DNA from 3 places in the Vibrio sp. 2433-A1 genome. Region 2 is predicted to be linked to each of the others. Evidence: predicted binding sites of a transcription regulator. Region 2 holds the regulator's gene; each other region holds the start of a gene.

Region 1 (5,878 bases), on a different contig from region 2:
TAGTGCCTTAGTCTAAGAGTTGAAAAATTATGATTAGGCGTTTTACTTTATCGGTATTAGGTTGCCTGTTCTCGTTCAATGTATCGAGTATGCCCCCTATACAGTTAGTTACGCTCGACTACCCTCCCTATATTGTCACTCATGACGGAGAGCTATCCGGTGTGGCTATAGAACTGGTGGAGTCGGTGTTTGAAGAGTTAAATGTTCCGATATCGATAGAAGTGCTGCCATGGGCGAGAGCATTGAGTAATGTCCAGTTTGGGCGTGCTGATGTCTGGGTTAATAATGATTTTGGTGCTCGCAGCATCATGGCCAGTGAGCAAATGGAAGATATCTTGGAGATATTATCTCCGCCTATTGAGGCGACGCCAAGCTATATCGCTTTTTCGAAACTCAAAGAGCATGCGTGGCTACGGGATAGATTCGATGAAGTACTACGAGACATGAAAGAAGATGGCCGCTATGAGGCGATCATTGATCGCTATTTCGAACGCTTAAAAGAGCGTGAGGTAAGAGAAAAGGACTGACGTATTAACGACAGCCCTTGTTGTTTATGTAAGCGAGTAAGTGATTACCAACCTTTAACTACGCCACCTTGGAAGATGTCTGATGCCGCAGAGTAAACTTCTTCAGTTTGGTACGCTTTAACGAAATTAACTACGTTTTCAGCTTGTGCGTTGTCTTCACGTGCAACGATGAGGTTTACATACGGAGACTCTTTATCTTCAACAAAAATGCCATCTTTTTGTGGAGTTAGGTTGATAGAGCTAGCGTAAGTTGTGTTGATTACAGCAAGAGCTACGTCATCTAAAGAACGAGGAAGCTGAGCAGCGTCTAGTTCAACAATCGTGATGTTCTTAGGGTTTTCTACGATGTCACGAACCGTTGCAAGAAGGCCAGCTCCTTCACGTAGTTTAAGTAGACCTTGTTGCTCAAGTAATAGTAGAGAGCGACCTAGGTTAGTTGGATCGTTTGGTACTGCGATGCGAGCGCCATCTTGGATCTCATCAACCGATTTTACTTGCTTAGAGTAACCAGCAATTGGGTATACAAATGTATTGCCCGCGATAGTTAGCTTGTAACCACGGTCAGCTACTTGCTGATCTAGGTATGGCTTATGTTGGAATGCGTTGATGTCGATTGAACCGTCATCCAGTGCTGCGTTTGGCGTTACGTAATCCGTGAAAGTAACAAGCTCCACATCTAGGCCATACTTCTCTTTAGCCACTTTTGCTGCAACTTCAGCAACCTGTGCTTCAGCACCCGCCATTACACCTACTTTTATTTTGCTTGTGTCGGCTTCTTTTTCGCCACAACCCGCTAGAACTAGTACAGACGCTGCTGCTGCTATAGTCAAAAGACCTTTAATACTGAATTTCATCACTATCTCCTTATGAATAATCTTTGAATTTGTTATATTTTTATCGGTGATCAACGCGACGAACAATCGCATCACCGATAGATTGAATGATTTGCACGAGTACGATTAACATCACAACTGTCACTGCCATAATCACGACATCATAGCGGTGGAAGCCGTATCGAATCGCGACGTCGCCTAGACCACCGCCGCCTACTGTACCTGCCATTGCAGAGTAGCTGACTAGCGTCACTAGGGTAATCGTTACCGAGTTAACAATCGTAGGCATCGCTTCAGGAAGCAGTACCTTAGAAATAATTTGCATTGGTGTTGCGCCCATAGACTGCGCTGCTTCAACCAAGCCCGTCGGAACTTCTAACAAAGCACCTTCAATCAGACGCGCAACAAATGGGATTGCGCCAATCGTGAGCGGTACGATTGCTGCTGTGGTGCCGATAAAGGTACCCACTAACAGCTTAGTCACCGGAATGATTGCTACCATCAGTACTAAGAATGGTACTGAGCGGCCTATGTTGACCACAGCACCAAGAATCCCATTAAGTTTGGTATTCTCAAGTAGTCCGCCTTTCTTGGTAATATGAAGAATAACACCGAGTGGAATACCCACCGCAAAGCCAACGATACCTGCGACTGCAACCATGTAGAGTGTTTCCCACGTTGCACCAAGCAATAGGTTGCTGTTGAGGCTCAGCCACTGTGAAATTTCATTAAAGGACATAACCTAGCACCTCTACTTTTACATTGTGCTCACGCAGGAACTCAATCGCTGCATTGTCATCTTGTTCATTACCAAACAGCTCAGCCACCATCATGCCGAACTTAACGCCGCCAGCGTAATCGAGATCCGAGCTTAGGATGCTCACATCAATATTGAACTTACGAGCAATCTGAGTCATTAAAGGCGCATCAACGGTCGCACCAGTAAACTCTAAACGAACAAGTGGGTAGCTTCCTTCAACACGAGTTTCTTGTAGTCGAGCCTGGTAATCTTCAGGAATCGATAGATCGAGTGTCGAGCGAATAAATTGGTGTGCCAGCTCTGTTTTAGGGTGCGCGAAAATCTCGCCAACGGTACCTTTCTCAACCAATTCACCGCCACCAATGATTGCTACTTCATGACAGATGCTTTTTACTACATCCATTTCGTGAGTGATGAGCAGAATGGTGATATTTAACTTACGATTGATCTCTTTCAGCAACTCTAGAATCGATTGAGTTGTTGCCGGATCAAGTGCGCTGGTCGCTTCGTCACACAGAAGCACCTTAGGATCAGACGCTAGAGCGCGGGCAATCGCAACACGTTGCTTCTGGCCGCCACTTAAGTTGGCTGGGTAGCTTTCATGCTTATCAGCTAAGCCCACCAGTTTTAGCAACTCAGTCACTTTTGCTGAAATATGGCCCTTATCTTTACCTGCTAGCTCTAAAGGTAGTGCGACGTTGTCAAACACGGTACGTGAAGAGAGCAAGTTAAAGTGCTGGAAAATCATACCGATGTTACGGCGAGCTTCACACAGCTCCGATTTTGATAGCTTAGTGAGATCCACACCATCAACAATAATAGAACCCGTTGTAGGGGCTTCTAGCATGTTTACACAACGAATAAGTGTACTTTTCCCTGCTCCTGACGAGCCAATAACACCAAAGATATTTCCCTGTGGGATCTGTAGGTTAATCTCTTTCAAGGCATGGATTTCCTTAGTACCTTGATAGAACACCTTATTTACTTGATTAATTTCAATCATCGAGAAACTCGTTTCAGCTTAGGAGCAGTAGATTATTTTGAACTATATCTCATTTACTAGAGGATGCTATGGCTTTGTGCGAAAGCTGTCAATAGATATTTTTACGTCTAGACGTCTAAACGTATTATTGACCAAATCAATTTGTCATTAGATAGAGATTTCGGCAATAAGCGTTAAGTTTGGTTACCAGAATATCGCTAGATTAACCAACCTGTTCCTTGCTATGACTGAGGGTTTGCCGCGCTTGATAAGATGGCATATTGCAACGACTTGGGTATAATCTTCTTTATATAAAGCAAATAACGAGAAGCATATTTTGGCGAAACCAGCAGTCTTTTTAGATCGTGATGGCGTGATTAACGTAGATCATGGCTATGTACACGATGAGCACGATTTTGAATTTATTGAAAGCGTGTTTGAAGCGACCAAGAAACTGAAAGATATGGGCTACTTACTGGTCTTAGTAACCAACCAGTCAGGTATAGCACGTGGCAAGTTCAGTGAAGATCGCTTCCTAGACTTAACTCAGTGGATGGACTGGAACTTTGTCGATAATGGCGTTGAGTTCGATGGTTTTTACTACTGCCCGCATCATGCTGAACATGGTCAAGGTAAATATAAAGAAGATTGCGATTGTCGTAAGCCAAAGCCAGGTATGTTTATCTCTGCTCGCGATTTCTTAAAAATCGATATGGCTAACTCTGTTATGGTTGGCGATAAAGCTGAAGATATGATGGCAGCCGAAGCCGCTGGCGTTGGGACTAAGATTTTAGTTCGTACAGGTAAGCCAGTGACAGAAAAGGGTGAGACGATAGCATCCGTTGTGCTTGATAGTATTAAAGATGTTCCAGCATTCCTAACTAAATAAGCTCAGATAGGTCGCTACGTGCGACCTTTATTTTCTCTGGAGGTTTTGATGAAGTATCGTGCATTATTAGTCGCTCTTGTCGGAGTGGGTCTTATTGGGTGTTCATACAACGAAGTGGAGCCTAAGAGCGCATACCAAGGTGAGTTTAAAAGCTATGCTTGCCAAGAGGATAAGAGCTTTAAAGTGGCTTATATGCCAAATGACCCCAAAGCGTTATTACGCCTTCCTGAAAATGACTACCGCCTAGTTCGAGTGCGTTCAGGTTCAGGTGTTAAGTATATTCTTGATGACGGTACCTCTGAGACGCTAAATCCAGTGACGCTTTTCACAAAAGGCAATCAAGCTCGCTTAGAGTTAGGGCGCGTCGTTTACAAGAACTGTGTAACCGAAGAATAATAGCCAATCATGACTCGGAGGCAGAATGTTTGCCTCCATTACTTCATATCAGCACCCTAAGTATCTTAAACACCTATGAGCAAAAAACTAACCATTCTTGATATCGCCAAATTGTCTGGCGTTGGTAAATCGACCGTATCACGTGTGTTGACGAACGATCCCAAAGTAAAGCCCGCGACACGAGAAAAAGTCGAACGCGTGATTCAAGAATCCGGTTATGTGCCTTCTAAGTCTGCCCAGTCGATGCGTGGTGGCAGCCAAAAAGTGGTCGGGGTGATTATCTCTCGCTTAGACTCGCCATCTGAGAACAAAGCTGTCGGTAGTATGCTCAACACGCTTTATGCAGCAGGCTATGACGTGGTGATCATGGAAAGCCAATTCGACCGAGATAAGACCAATGATCACCTTGATGTGCTCAAGAAGCGTAATGTCGATGGTGTGATTGTGTTTGGTTTTAGTGATTTTGATATTGATAAGCTCTCCAGCTGGCAAAATCGTAGTGTTGTTATCGCCATGGATACTGATAAAGTTTCTTCGATTAACTACGATAATGCTCTAGTCATTACCAAAGCTCTGGAATACCTACAAGAAAAGGATGTCGACAATATCGGCTTTATTGGTGTCGATCCTAGTGATAAAACGACTGGTCAGTTACGTCTCAACGCTTACCTAAATTGGTGTCAGCGCCATTCGGTGGTGGCTCATTATCAAACTGGACAGCTCAACCACGAAAGTGCTTATTTGCTGGTGGATAATGTCTTGACCGAGCAGACTGAAGCGATTGTGTGTGCCAGTGATACCTTAGCCTTAGGCGTGATCAAGCGTTTGCAAGAGCTCAACCGAGAAGACGTGATAGTGACGGGCGTCGGTGGAAATGAGCTACTTTCATTTCTTTTCCCCAAAGTATTCAGCATAGACCCTGGCTATTCTTTAGCTGGTGAAAAAGCGGCTAACCTGTTGATCTCTCATATAAATGGCGAAAAAGAACAGGTTCATCTTACTCAGGAACCGCTCGCTCTATAAGCCATTATTTCTAAAGTGATTTAAAATTATACTGTGATCTTATTCAATTAATGGGACTGTTCCCATTTTAATTCAAAATTAGATCTGACAGTATAATAACCATCATTGGGAATGTTCCCAAAAATGTAAACCAAAGAATATCAAGTCAGTTTGAATTGAACAGAATGAGAATCCAATTAGGGTGGACATGGATATGAGTAAGATAGCGAAACAAGAAGTTGAGCGTCTAATTGAACTAGTCGGTGGACGTGACAATATCGCGAGCGTAAGTCACTGCCTAACTCGCCTTCGCTTTGTATTGAATGAGACAAGCAAAGCTGATGAGAAAGCGCTAGAAGCACTGCCTTTAGTTAAAGGCTGCTTTACTAACGCAGGTCAGTTTCAAGTTGTGATTGGTACTGAAGTTGATGAAGTATACAAGGTACTTATCGAGCTAGCTGGTAAGAGCGAGGCGTCAAAAGACGAAGC
Region 2 (5,878 bases):
ATTTTGGCTCCGCGGCCTGATGCCAGTACACGTTCAATACGGGTTGAGCCAGACTCTGGCTGGTAGCTGCAACGTAGGTGCAGATCCATAGTGCTTTGCGCGACAGGCTGCAATGTACGGCTGTGTAAAACCGGAGCTGCTAGACGTGCCAACTCACTGGCTTCATCTAAACGTAATAAAGGTAATAGACAGGCATCAGAGACTAAGCGAGGATCTGCGCTGTAAACACCGGCTACATCGCTCCAAATTGTCACTCGGCTTGCTTCGGCTAATGCACCGATTACTGTCGCTGAGTAATCGGAACCATTACGGCCAAGCAATACAGTATGGCCTTGGCTATCTTGAGCCATAAAGCCAGTAATGACGATACGATGGTGGGAATGTTGTGCTAAGACTTCTTTAATCAATGGATAAGACGTACCAAATTCAACCTCCGGCTGAGTGCCTGCTTCTGCGCGAAGAAATGCGCGCGCATCTTGAGCTACAGCAGGTAATTGGTTTTGATTTAGCAAAGCAGACAGTAAGCGTGATGACCACATTTCACCGTGACCAAGAACTGCTGCTTTTTCAGCTTCTGTGAGCGGATAGGTGAGTTCACCAAGGGTGCTAAATTCATCACGTAGGGGTGCTAGAAGTTGCTCGCGCTCTTCACCACTTAGCAGCGCTTCGACCAGTTCAATCTGAAATTGACGTAGGCTTTGAAGCTCTTCATGGGCAAGGCGGCCATCTTTACTCAACGCTTCTAAAAAGGCGATGAGGCGGTTAGTTGTTTTACCGGCCGCGGAGACCACAATTAGGTCATCAGGCTTTGAGTATTCTTTAAGTATTCCCACTACGCGGCGGTAGCACTCAGGGTCTGCTAAGCTGCTGCCACCAAATTTATGTAGCTGACGCTCGATAGACATTAGAATGCCTCCTTAGCTTTAGCAAATGCCTGTTGAAGGTCTTCAATTAAGTCATCTGCATCTTCTAAACCGACTGATAAGCGAAGCAGTTGTTGAGATACTCCTGCTTCGGCAAGTGCTTCTTCACCCATTGCACGGTGAGTCATAGAGGCAGGGTGGCAAATTAGGCTTTCTACACCACCAAGTGACTCGGCGAGTGAGAACAAAGCCAGTTCACCAACAAAGTATTTCAATTGTTCAAAGCTACCGGCGAACTCAAAACTGAGCATAGAACCAAAGCCTGACTGCTGCTTTTTAGCAATCTCGTGACCAGGGTGTTCCGGTAGGCTTGGGTGATAGATGCTACCAACTAACTCTTGAGTTTGTAGATAGCTTAAGATCTTACTTGAGCTTTCCTCGTGCACTTTCATACGCGCGCCTAAAGTGCGAATACCACGTAGCGTCATGTAGCTATCAAACGGTGTGCCCGTTGCGCCGATGCAGTTGCCCCACCAAGCTAGCTCTTCAGCATGCTCTTCAGTTTTAGTGATTACCACGCCACCAATCACATCAGAGTGGCCGTTGATGTATTTCGTTGTTGAGTGGATAACAAAGTCAGCGCCAAGCTCTAAAGGCTTTTGGAACACAGGTGTCAAAAAGGTGTTGTCGACAGCAACCAAAGCACCGACTTGTTTGGCTTGTTCACACACCTTCGCAATATCAACCACTCGTACGAGTGGGTTAGAAGGAGTCTCTAACAGAATTAATTTAGGCTTTTTCGCGATAGCGGCGGCGAAGGCTTGCTGATCGGATTGATCAACAAACTTGACTTTGAAATCACCTTTATTGGCACGGGTGTTAAATAGACGGTAAGTACCGCCGTAACAGTCATGCGGTGCCACGATAAGGTCATCTGGGCCTAAGAAAGCGGATACCCAAAGGTTAAGTGCTGAGGTGCCACAGTTGGTGACGACAGCGCCTTTACCAGACTCTAACTCGAACAGAGCGGTTTCAAGTAAACCACGGTTTGGGTTGCCTGAGCGGGTATAGTCGTATTTTGGTACTTCGCCAAATGCCGGGAAGCCATAGTTGGTCGATAGGTAGATTGGTGGAACCACTGCGTGATGCTGAGTGTCAGACTCGATACCAGTACGTACCGCGATTGTGGCTGGTTTGCGGGTGCTCATAAGTGTTTCCTTTCGAACTTTAGTGACTTCTAGTAGGGAATACGCTATACCTGTTGGTTGTTAGATATATGTTATTCCAATCGATATCTGTCCACTTTACTTGTCATTTTTGTGGCCGTCAACACTTCTAGACGTCTATATGTCTTTGCTTATGGCCATAAATCCCGCTAAAATTGCGTTTTCTAATTTCAAACATAAATATTTACAAAAGGTGCGCAATGGCAGATTGGAATGGCGAATACATAAGCCCATATGCTGAACATGGAAAGAAAAGCGAACAAGTAAAGAAGATTACCGTTTCTATTCCATTGAAAGTATTGAAGGTATTGACTGATGAGCGTACGCGTCGTCAGATTAATAACCTCCGCCACGCAACCAATAGCGAGCTATTGTGTGAAGCATTTCTTCATGCTTACACAGGCCAACCATTGCCGACGGATGAAGATTTACGTAAAGATCGCCCAGACGATATTCCTGCTGAAGTGAAAAAACTGATGACAGAGATGGGTATTGAATTCGAAGCGTTTGACGAAGAATAATAAAAACCACAAGCACCTTAGTTTTTCGCTGTGAGCCAATACTGAATAGATACAAAAAAACCGCTCTCCATTGGAGAGCGGTTTTTTATTGTCCATGATTAAAGCGGATTAGCTTGCCATGTAGTTTTCTGGCATCTCGATACGAGCAACACCTGAATCAACCGCTGCTTGAGCTACCGCTTTCGCTACGCGAGGCAGTAAACGCGAGTCCATTGGTTTTGGAATAATGTAACCAGGGCCGAACGAAAGCGCGTCAACACCTGCTGCTGCCAGTACTTCTGTTGGCACTTCTTCTTTAGCTAGTTGACGAATTGCATCCACCGCTGCCAGTTTCATTTCATCGTTAATTTCACTTGCGCGTACGTCAAGAGCGCCACGGAAGATGAATGGGAAACAAAGTACGTTGTTAACTTGGTTCGGGTAATCGCTGCGACCCGTACCCATGATTAGATCGTCACGCACTTCGTGAGCGAGTTCTGGCTTGATCTCTGGATCTGGGTTCGAACATGCGAATACAACAGGCTTGTCAGCCATTAGCTTAAGCGCTTCTGGTGACAGTAGGTTAGGACCCGATACACCCAAGAACAGATCTGCCCCTTCAATCACGTCTTCTAGCGTGCGCTTATCTGTGTTGTTAGCGAACAGTTGTTTATATTCGTTCAGGTCGTCACGACGAGTGTGAATGACACCCTTACGGTCAAGCATGTAGATTTTTTCGCGCATTGCGCCACATTTGATCAGTAGCTCCATACATGCAACAGCAGCAGCGCCAGCACCCAGACACACAATTGTTGCTTCTTCTAATTTTTTGCCTTGTAACTCAATCGCATTAAGCATACCGGCAGCCGTTACAATCGCCGTACCGTGTTGGTCATCGTGGAATACAGGTACATCACAACGCTCGATAAGCTGCTTTTCAATTTCAAAACAATCAGGTGCTTTGATGTCTTCTAGGTTAATACCACCAAAGGTGTCAGCGATGTTTGCCACAGTATCAACAAACTCTTCGATAGTGCGGTGTTTTACTTCAATATCAATTGAGTCTAAACCTGCAAAACGTTTGAATAGAAGTGATTTACCTTCCATTACTGGTTTTGATGCTAGAGGACCTAAGTTACCTAGACCAAGAATGGCAGTGCCGTTTGAGATAACTGCAACCATATTTCCTTTCGAAGTGTACTTGTAAACGTTATCGGCGTTTTGCGCGATTTCACGTACAGGTTCTGCCACGCCAGGGCTGTATGCTAGTGCGAGATCCTTAGCTGTTTCAGCTGGAGTCGTTAATGCGACAGCGATTTTTCCTGGTGTAGGGTAAGCATGGTAGTCCAGTGCTTGTTGGCGGAATTGTTCTTCTGGGGATAATTCTTGGAGATTGTCGTCTGACATGGGTGTAGGTACTCGTTATTAATTATAAATAATGGGGAAATCCATTTTAGAGTAACTAAGTCAAGCTGCAAAGGTCATAATGCGAGCTAAAGCAATAAAATGCGGTAAATAACTGGAGATAAGACCAGATGAATAGAGATATGGCTAGCGAATCTAAAATTTAGCAATAGATTACTCTGAAAAATAGCAATTTGGTCGGTAGCAGATAACAAAAAAGGACGCCTGAGCGTCCTTTTTTCCAATCAAGTCGAAGAAATTACTTCTTGCTTGAAAGAGCACCGAAACGCTTGTTGAAGCGATCAACACGGCCGCCTGTATCTACGATACGTTGCTTACCAGTGTAGAATGGGTGACATTTGTCACATACGTCTAGGTGGATAGAATCTTTAGCTAGAGTTGAGTTGAACTCGAAAGAGTTACCGCAAGAACAAGTAGCTTTGATTGCTTTGTATTCTGGGTGGATACCAGTTTTCATGGGAGAACCTCTAAATAGGCCGTGTCGCTATCCGAATCTGAGCCGGACACCACACGTAGTTAATAAAAAATTATCTTGGATACCGCTGCCATAAAGCGAGCCATATCCTAAGGCGCGATATAGTAATGAATACGTGCGTTAGGATCAACCGATTTGGAAACAAACTTGCTACTTTTTTAGCCGCTATTGTTTTTGGCAGACTTTTGCGCCTCTCTTTCCACTGCAAGGCTTTTCCCTTAGACTAATTATCGATTCCTTCCAGCGAGCTTTTTTGCCAAACAATGCGACCTTTGATAGCCCGAGTAGCGTTACCAGTGCCACTCGATAAACAGTTTGATTACCAGATTCCAAGCCACCTATTTCCCGTAATAGGTGGGCGAGTGTCGGTGCCTTTTGGTCGTCAGACGTTAGTGGGCGTGGTGACCGCGTTTGCCAATGAGTCTGAGTTTAGTCTTGATAAGCTCAAGCCGATTAAGCAAGTTCTCGATAGCCAACCAGTATGGCCTGAAAAGCTTTATTCGTTGTTGCTATGGTGTAGTCAGTTTTATCAGTACCCATTGGGAGACACTTTACTCAATGCGATGCCAAGTGCACTGCGTAAAGGCAAGCCTGCTGACTTTGCTACGCTGGTGGAGTGGCAACTGACCTCAGCAGGGCGCGATCAGTTAATGCAAGGCTTTGGTCGAGCGATTAAGCAAGCTAAGGTGATGCACATGCTTGAAGCAGGCGCGCTACCACATCAACGCTTTATTGATGAGGAAGTCTCCTCTTCGGTACTGAAATCACTCAGTGAAAAAGGTTGGATTGAGTCGCTTGAAACTAAACCAGTTATTCGGGATTGGCGTCAGAACGTTGAAGCCCATGTTGACAAGCCTAAACTCAACTCGGAACAAGCCATTGCAATTGCCACAGTAAATAGTGGTGAAGGGTTTGGCTGTTACCTGTTAGAAGGGGTGACGGGATCGGGTAAAACCGAGGTCTACTTAAACCTGATTAAACCCGTTTTGGAAAAAGGTCAGCAAGCCTTAGTTCTCGTGCCTGAAATAGGCCTAACCCCACAAACGATTAACCGTTTTAGAAAACGTTTTGAGGTTCCCGTCGAGGTGATCCACTCGGGGCTGAATGATACCGAACGTCTTAATGCTTGGCTTAGTGCCCGTGATAATGCCAGCGGTATCGTGATTGGTACCCGCTCTGCGTTGCTGACTCCTTTTGCTAACCTCGGCATCATTATTGTCGATGAAGAACATGACGCCTCGTATAAGCAGCAAGACAGCTTACGTTACCATGCGCGCGATGTAGCGGTGATGCGGGCTAATAAAGAGCAGATTCCAATTGTATTAGGTTCAGCAACACCGGCGTTAGAAACGCTACATAATGCCTTAGCCGGTAAGTACCATCATTTGG
Region 3 (5,878 bases), on a different contig from region 2:
CTGACTCTTTCGGTGCAATGTAATCAGACAAGCAGTAATTGAAGCCTTTTGGTTTTTCAGTTTGCTGACGCAGATTACACAACACTTTAGCCACTTCAGTACGCGACTCATCGGTGTAGACTTCAATATCATCACCAACACTTGCAGCTGGGAATAATGCACACATACCACGCGCTTGCATTAAGCCTTCTTTCTCAACACGGTCTAGCAACTCATTGGCATCTTTAAATAAGCGTTGAGCTTCTTCGCCTACTTCTTCATGTTCAAAGATCTTAGGATATTTCCCCACCAGCGACCAAGTCATAAAGAATGGCGTCCAGTCAATGTAGTTGCGTAGTGTCGCGATATCAAAATCATCAAACACATGTACACCCGGCTTAGCTGGCACTGGCGGAGTGTAGTTGTCCCAATCAATATCAACCTTGTTGGCACGCGCTTGCTCTAGTGTTACTGGCTTAGTGCGGGGCTTTTTACGGTTATGCTGATCACGCACACGTTCATAATCTGCATCGAGCTTTTCAACAAATGCCGGGCGAAGTTCGTCAGATAGCAGTGAGGTACACACACCTACCGCACGTGAAGCATTATTTACATATACGACTGGCTTGCTGTAGTTCTGCTCAATTTTTACCGCAGTATGCGCTTTCGAGGTCGTTGCACCACCAATCAGTAGCGGCAGATCAAACTCAAGGCGCTCCATCTCTTTAGCAACATGCACCATTTCATCCAGTGATGGAGTAATCAAGCCAGATAGACCAATGATGTCGACGTTCTCTTCTTTAGCAACTTTTAGGATCTTCTCACAAGGCACCATCACACCAAGGTCGATAATTTCGTAATTATTACATTGCAGAACCACACCAACGATATTTTTACCGATATCGTGCACATCGCCTTTTACCGTCGCTAACAAAATTTTTCCATTTGTAGAGCCAGCTTGCTTCTCCTTGTTGATATAAGGTTCTAGGTGAGCAACCGCCTGCTTCATTACACGCGCTGATTTCACAACCTGTGGTAAGAACATCTTGCCTTCACCAAACAGGTCACCGACAACGTTCATGCCATCCATTAGAGGGCCTTCAATCACCTCTAGTGGCTTAGCTGCATTAACACGCGCCTCTTCGGTGTCATCAACAATGTACTCGGTAATGCCTTTCACCAATGCATGTTCAAGGCGCTTCTCTACTGGCCATGTACGCCACTCAAGTGCAGAAACATCCTCTGCTTTACCGACACCTTTACCTGCATATTCCGCAGCGATATCAAGCAGTCGTTCAGTCGCATCATCACGACGGTTAAGAACCACATCTTCTACCGCCTCACGCAGCTTATCTGGCACGTTGTCGTAAATTTCAAGCTGACCTGCGTTAACGATGCCCATGTCCATACCGTTCTTGAAACAGTGGTATAAGAACACCGCATGAATCGCTTCACGGACGTAGTTATTGCCTCGGAATGAGAACGAAACGTTTGAGACACCACCAGAAATCATTGCATGTGGTAAATCGCGTTTAATATCTGCAACCGCTTCAATAAAATCAACGGCGTAGTTGTTGTGTTCTTCAATACCTGTCGCGACGGCAAAGATATTCGGGTCAAAAATAATATCTTCCGGTGGGAAGCCCACTTCATCAACTAAGATTCGATACGCGTTGGTACAGATTTCTAACTTACGCTCACGCGTTTCGGCCTGACCGACTTCGTCAAATGCCATCACGATAACCGCAGCACCATAACGACGGATCAGCTTCGCTTGTTCGACAAACTTCTCTTTACCCTCTTTTAACGAGATAGAGTTAACGATGCCTTTGCCTTGAATGCATTTGAGGCCAGCCTCGATAACTTCCCATTTAGAAGAGTCGACCATGATTGGAACTTTCGAAATCTCAGGCTCTGACGCACATAGATTAAGGAAGCGCACCATACAGGCTTCCGCATCAAGCATGCCTTCATCCATATTGATATCGATGATCTGAGCACCGTTTTCAACTTGCTGACGAGCAACCTCCAGCGCTTCATCATAAAGCTCTTCTTTAATCAGACGCTTAAAACGAGCAGAACCCGTCACATTGGTACGCTCACCAACGTTAATAAATAGCGTTTCTTTTTCGATGGTTAGTGGCTCTAAACCGGATAAACGACAAGCGGTCACTAGATCAGGTAATTCTCTAGGAGTGATCTCAGCTACAGCTTGGGCCATTTGGCGAATATGCTCTGGGGTTGTACCACAACAACCACCAATAAGGTTTAAGAAGCCGCTGTGCGCCCACTCTTTAACGTGAATGGCCATATCTTCAGGAGTCAAGTCATACTCACCAAATGCATTCGGTAAACCAGCATTAGGGTGCGCAGAGACAAACGACTCAGATATGCGGGAGAGCTCTTCGACATAAGGACGAAGTTCATCTGGGCCAAGAGCACAGTTAAGACCAAATGAAATTGGCTGCACGTGACGTAGAGAGTTATAAAAAGCTTCTGTCGTTTGACCGGAGAGTGTACGACCTGATGCGTCGGTAATCGTACCGGAAATCATCACTGGAAGAGCAATACCTAACTCTTCGAATACCGAGTCAACGGCAAAGGCACATGCTTTAGCATTAAGCGTATCGAAAATAGTCTCGATTAAAATAAGGTCGGAGCCACCTTTGATCAGTGCTCGGGTTGACTCAGAATATGCCGCCACAAGCTCATCAAAGCTGACGTTACGATAACCAGGATCGTTTACATCTGGTGAGATAGAACATGTGCGGTTAGTTGGACCAAGTACGCCAGCAACGTAACGAGGCTTATCTGGTGTTTTCGCCGTCCACTCATCCGCAGCTTCACGCGCTAACTTAGCGGCCGCAAAGTTAATCTCTTCACTGAGGCTTTCCATATCATAGTCAGCCATCGCGATAGTGGTCGCGTTAAATGTGTTGGTTTCAAGAATATCTGCGCCGGCTTCTAGATATTCAAGATGGATATCTTTAATCAGCTTTGATTGAGACAGTACCAAAAGGTCATTATTACCTTTCAAATCGCAATGCCAATCAGCAAAACGCTCTCCACGATAATCATGCTCTTCAAGTTTATAGTCTTGGATCATGGTGCCCATACCACCATCGATCAAGAGAATACGTTGCTTTAATTGAGCTTCAATCTGTTGCCTTACATTACTTCCCACAGTACAGCCTCATTCCTTTAGTTATCATTCCATCCTATCACACATTAAAAAGGAGTCTAGACGTCTAAATAAGGAAATTGATGACTTAAAGCTGACAAATAATGTTTGCTATTTGAACAAACTCATCAGAAAATTCCTATTCATATTTTGTTACATGGTAAAAGTCTAATGTCAGTCTATTACACGCTTTGCTTTCTGTCTGCTGCGGCTATGTTGATTGCTTTTGTAAACAGTAAGATAGGTAAAATGCAAACCACCATTGCAATTACCGCAGGCTCAATGATGCTTTCCCTAATCATCCTAATTGCAGGTCAGAATAATTGGTTTCAATTAGCAGAGATTGCATCCCAAACTGTTGCAAGCATCAATTTTGAAGACTTCTTGCTTAAAGGCATCTTAGGCTTCTTACTATTTGCTGGCGGTTTGGGAATCAAATTGCCACACTTAAAAGATCAAAAATGGGAAATTGCGATTTTAGCATTAGCCGCAACGCTATTTTCGACTTTCTTTATTGGTTTCGTACTCTACGGATTCTGTCAGTTCATCGGCATCCAATTTGATTTGGTCTACTGCTTACTGTTTGGTGCCTTGATTTCACCGACTGACCCAATTGCAGTTTTGGCTATTGTTAAAAAGCTCAAAGCTCCAAAGCGTATTTCTACCCAAATTGAAGGCGAGTCTTTATTCAATGATGGTTTTGGTTTGGTCATTTTTGTCACCATCTTCACCATAGCTTTTGGAACAGAAGCACCAACAATTAGTAGCGTTACTATGTTATTCGCCCAAGAAGCTCTTGGTGGTATAGCCTATGGCTTCGTATTAGGTCTTATATTCCACTACTTGATTAGTGCTACTGATGACCACTCAATGGATCTTCTACTCACAATTGGTATTCCAACCGCTGGCTATGCTTTCGCTGAGGTGCTACATGTGTCAGGTCCACTAGCTATGGTAGTTTCAGGTATCATGATTGGTAACTGGACTCGCTTTACCGGTTTCTCCAAAAAAAGTGAAGATCACCTAGACCAGTTCTGGGAACTAATCGATGAATTCCTCAATGGGGTACTCTTCCTATTAATCGGAATGTCGATGCTACTGTTCGAATTCCACAAAGAAGACTGGATTTTAATGGCGTTTTCGATTCCACTGGTACTTGCTTCCCGCTACCTTAGCGTATTCTTATCCTACATAGGGTTTAAGTGCTACCGTAAATATAACCCTTGGTCAGTTAGAATCTTAACTTGGGGCGGACTACGTGGTGGTCTTGCATTAGCTATGGCGCTATCGATTCCTTCCGGCATTTGGGTGATTCAAGATAAGCTCATCGACGTAAAAGAAATCATCTTGGTTATGACCTACTCGGTCGTCGTATTCTCCATCCTCGTTCAAGGGTCAACCATTACCCCAATGATCGAAAAAGCCAAGCTCGCGCAAAAAGAGATGGACTCAGAGAGCAGCGCCACAGAACAAGAGTCGTAAATCTCAGAACAATGAAAAAAGGTAGCCTAGAATGACTACCTTTTTTATATCGTAAAAACTCTGAACTAGCTTAGTCTGTCGTTATTTTTGTACCGCTTCGACTTTAACCTGTTTAGTATTCGCCCTTCTAATTTTAAGAATCACAAAGCTAGTTATGGCTAGACATAGCGTAATAACGGGCGCCGCCATAAGCCCTGCTGTAATGTACTTGCTCATGGTTTCAGGCAGTAACGGTAGCAGCATGCCAAAAGAACATAGCAGAAACGTCCATAAAATCGCACTCAACCAAGAGAAATAATGGAATTTATTCACTTTATTCGCACGCATTCCCATCATCAGAGGGAGCAATGAACGTACAACAGGAATAAAACGCGCACTAAACAGAGCTACGAGGCCATGTTTTCCAAGTAAAGTATCTACTTGAGTCATGCGATTTGCAGGAACAGCTTTCAACCAACTTTGTACTCTAGGTAAGCGATTCAACCATGTCCCTTGTAAATAGCCAGCCCAGCTACCTAAGGCAGCGCATACACAGATCAAGAGTAATATTGCGATAGGGTCAAGTATTCCAACCGCAGCCAAGGTGCCGGAGAGCACAACGACACTATCACAAGGGAATGGCGCAGAAGGTATAAAGCCACTTTCGAGGAAAATCAGTATAGCAACAATGCTATAGATTAGAGCTGCACTTCCGGGACTTTGTAAAATGGAGAAATCTTGGTTCCATAAAGCGAAAAGCACCGAAAGCATAGAGTCCAACATACGCCTATCCTTATCATCTTGGCCGTCAGTATATCCTTGTTGTAGCCTCGTTAATCAAAAAGTACAAATTCAATACGCAATCGTCAAGATTGATAAAAATGAAGCACTCTCAATAGTTCAAAAAAACAAGCCATTCACCGCCTCAACCAACTAACTGCCTTCGAAGTAACCCATGATTATGTATCTCCGCGTTATGACGACTCTCTAAAGGAGCAATTTCGTCATAAGAGAAGGAGCCACATAGCATGGTCTCATCACCTAACTCTTCGCGCATCGCGTCTACTTTATCATCGGCTAATTGCTTCAACAGCAGCCTTCGACCAACGCAACTAATCAGAATAGCAACTTGTGGTGATTTCACGATATATTCGCGACAAACTTTTCAGCCTCTTGAGTGCAATCAGCCAGGAAGTCTACATGTGCCCGCATTAATTTGGCTAACACTCCTAGAGAGATACTGCCGGCAAAGGTAAT

Evidence for each region. The regulator MetJ, encoded in region 2, represses methionine synthesis genes. The targets are predictions, from matches to a motif close to TTAGACNTNTANANGTCTAA.
Region 1: a site for MetJ is predicted at 3,223-3,242, ahead of metN (methionine ABC transporter ATP-binding protein MetN). Genes of this name have one in related genera too.
Region 3: a site for MetJ is predicted at 3,212-3,231, ahead of metH (methionine synthase). Genes of this name have one in related genera too.

What each region holds. Positions count from the first base shown of each region.
Region 1 covers NZ_JBRESC010000001.1:448,087-453,964, reverse strand. Annotated here, with positions in the region: gene ACU01J_RS02145 (substrate-binding periplasmic protein) at 30-527, shown strand; gene ACU01J_RS02140 (MetQ/NlpA family lipoprotein) at 572-1,381, opposite strand; gene ACU01J_RS02135 (methionine ABC transporter permease) at 1,422-2,099, opposite strand; gene metN (methionine ABC transporter ATP-binding protein MetN) at 2,089-3,123, opposite strand; gene gmhB (D-glycero-beta-D-manno-heptose 1,7-bisphosphate 7-phosphatase) at 3,440-3,991, shown strand; gene ACU01J_RS02120 (MliC family protein) at 4,040-4,387, shown strand; gene treR (trehalose operon repressor TreR) at 4,463-5,410, shown strand; gene treB (PTS trehalose transporter subunit IIBC) at 5,604-5,878, shown strand, end outside.
Region 2 covers NZ_JBRESC010000024.1:48,415-54,292, reverse strand. Annotated here, with positions in the region: gene ACU01J_RS18790 (bifunctional aspartate kinase/homoserine dehydrogenase II) at 1-905, opposite strand, end outside; gene ACU01J_RS18785 (O-succinylhomoserine (thiol)-lyase) at 905-2,071, opposite strand; gene metJ (met regulon transcriptional regulator MetJ) at 2,290-2,610, shown strand; gene ACU01J_RS18775 (malic enzyme-like NAD(P)-binding protein) at 2,719-3,996, opposite strand; gene rpmE (50S ribosomal protein L31) at 4,253-4,471, opposite strand; gene priA (primosomal protein N') at 4,753-5,878, shown strand, end outside.
Region 3 covers NZ_JBRESC010000003.1:272,144-278,021, forward strand. Annotated here, with positions in the region: gene metH (methionine synthase) at 1-3,163, opposite strand, end outside; gene ACU01J_RS05180 (cation:proton antiporter) at 3,332-4,642, shown strand; gene ACU01J_RS05185 (DedA family protein) at 4,724-5,404, opposite strand; gene ACU01J_RS05190 (FIST C-terminal domain-containing protein) at 5,547-5,765, opposite strand.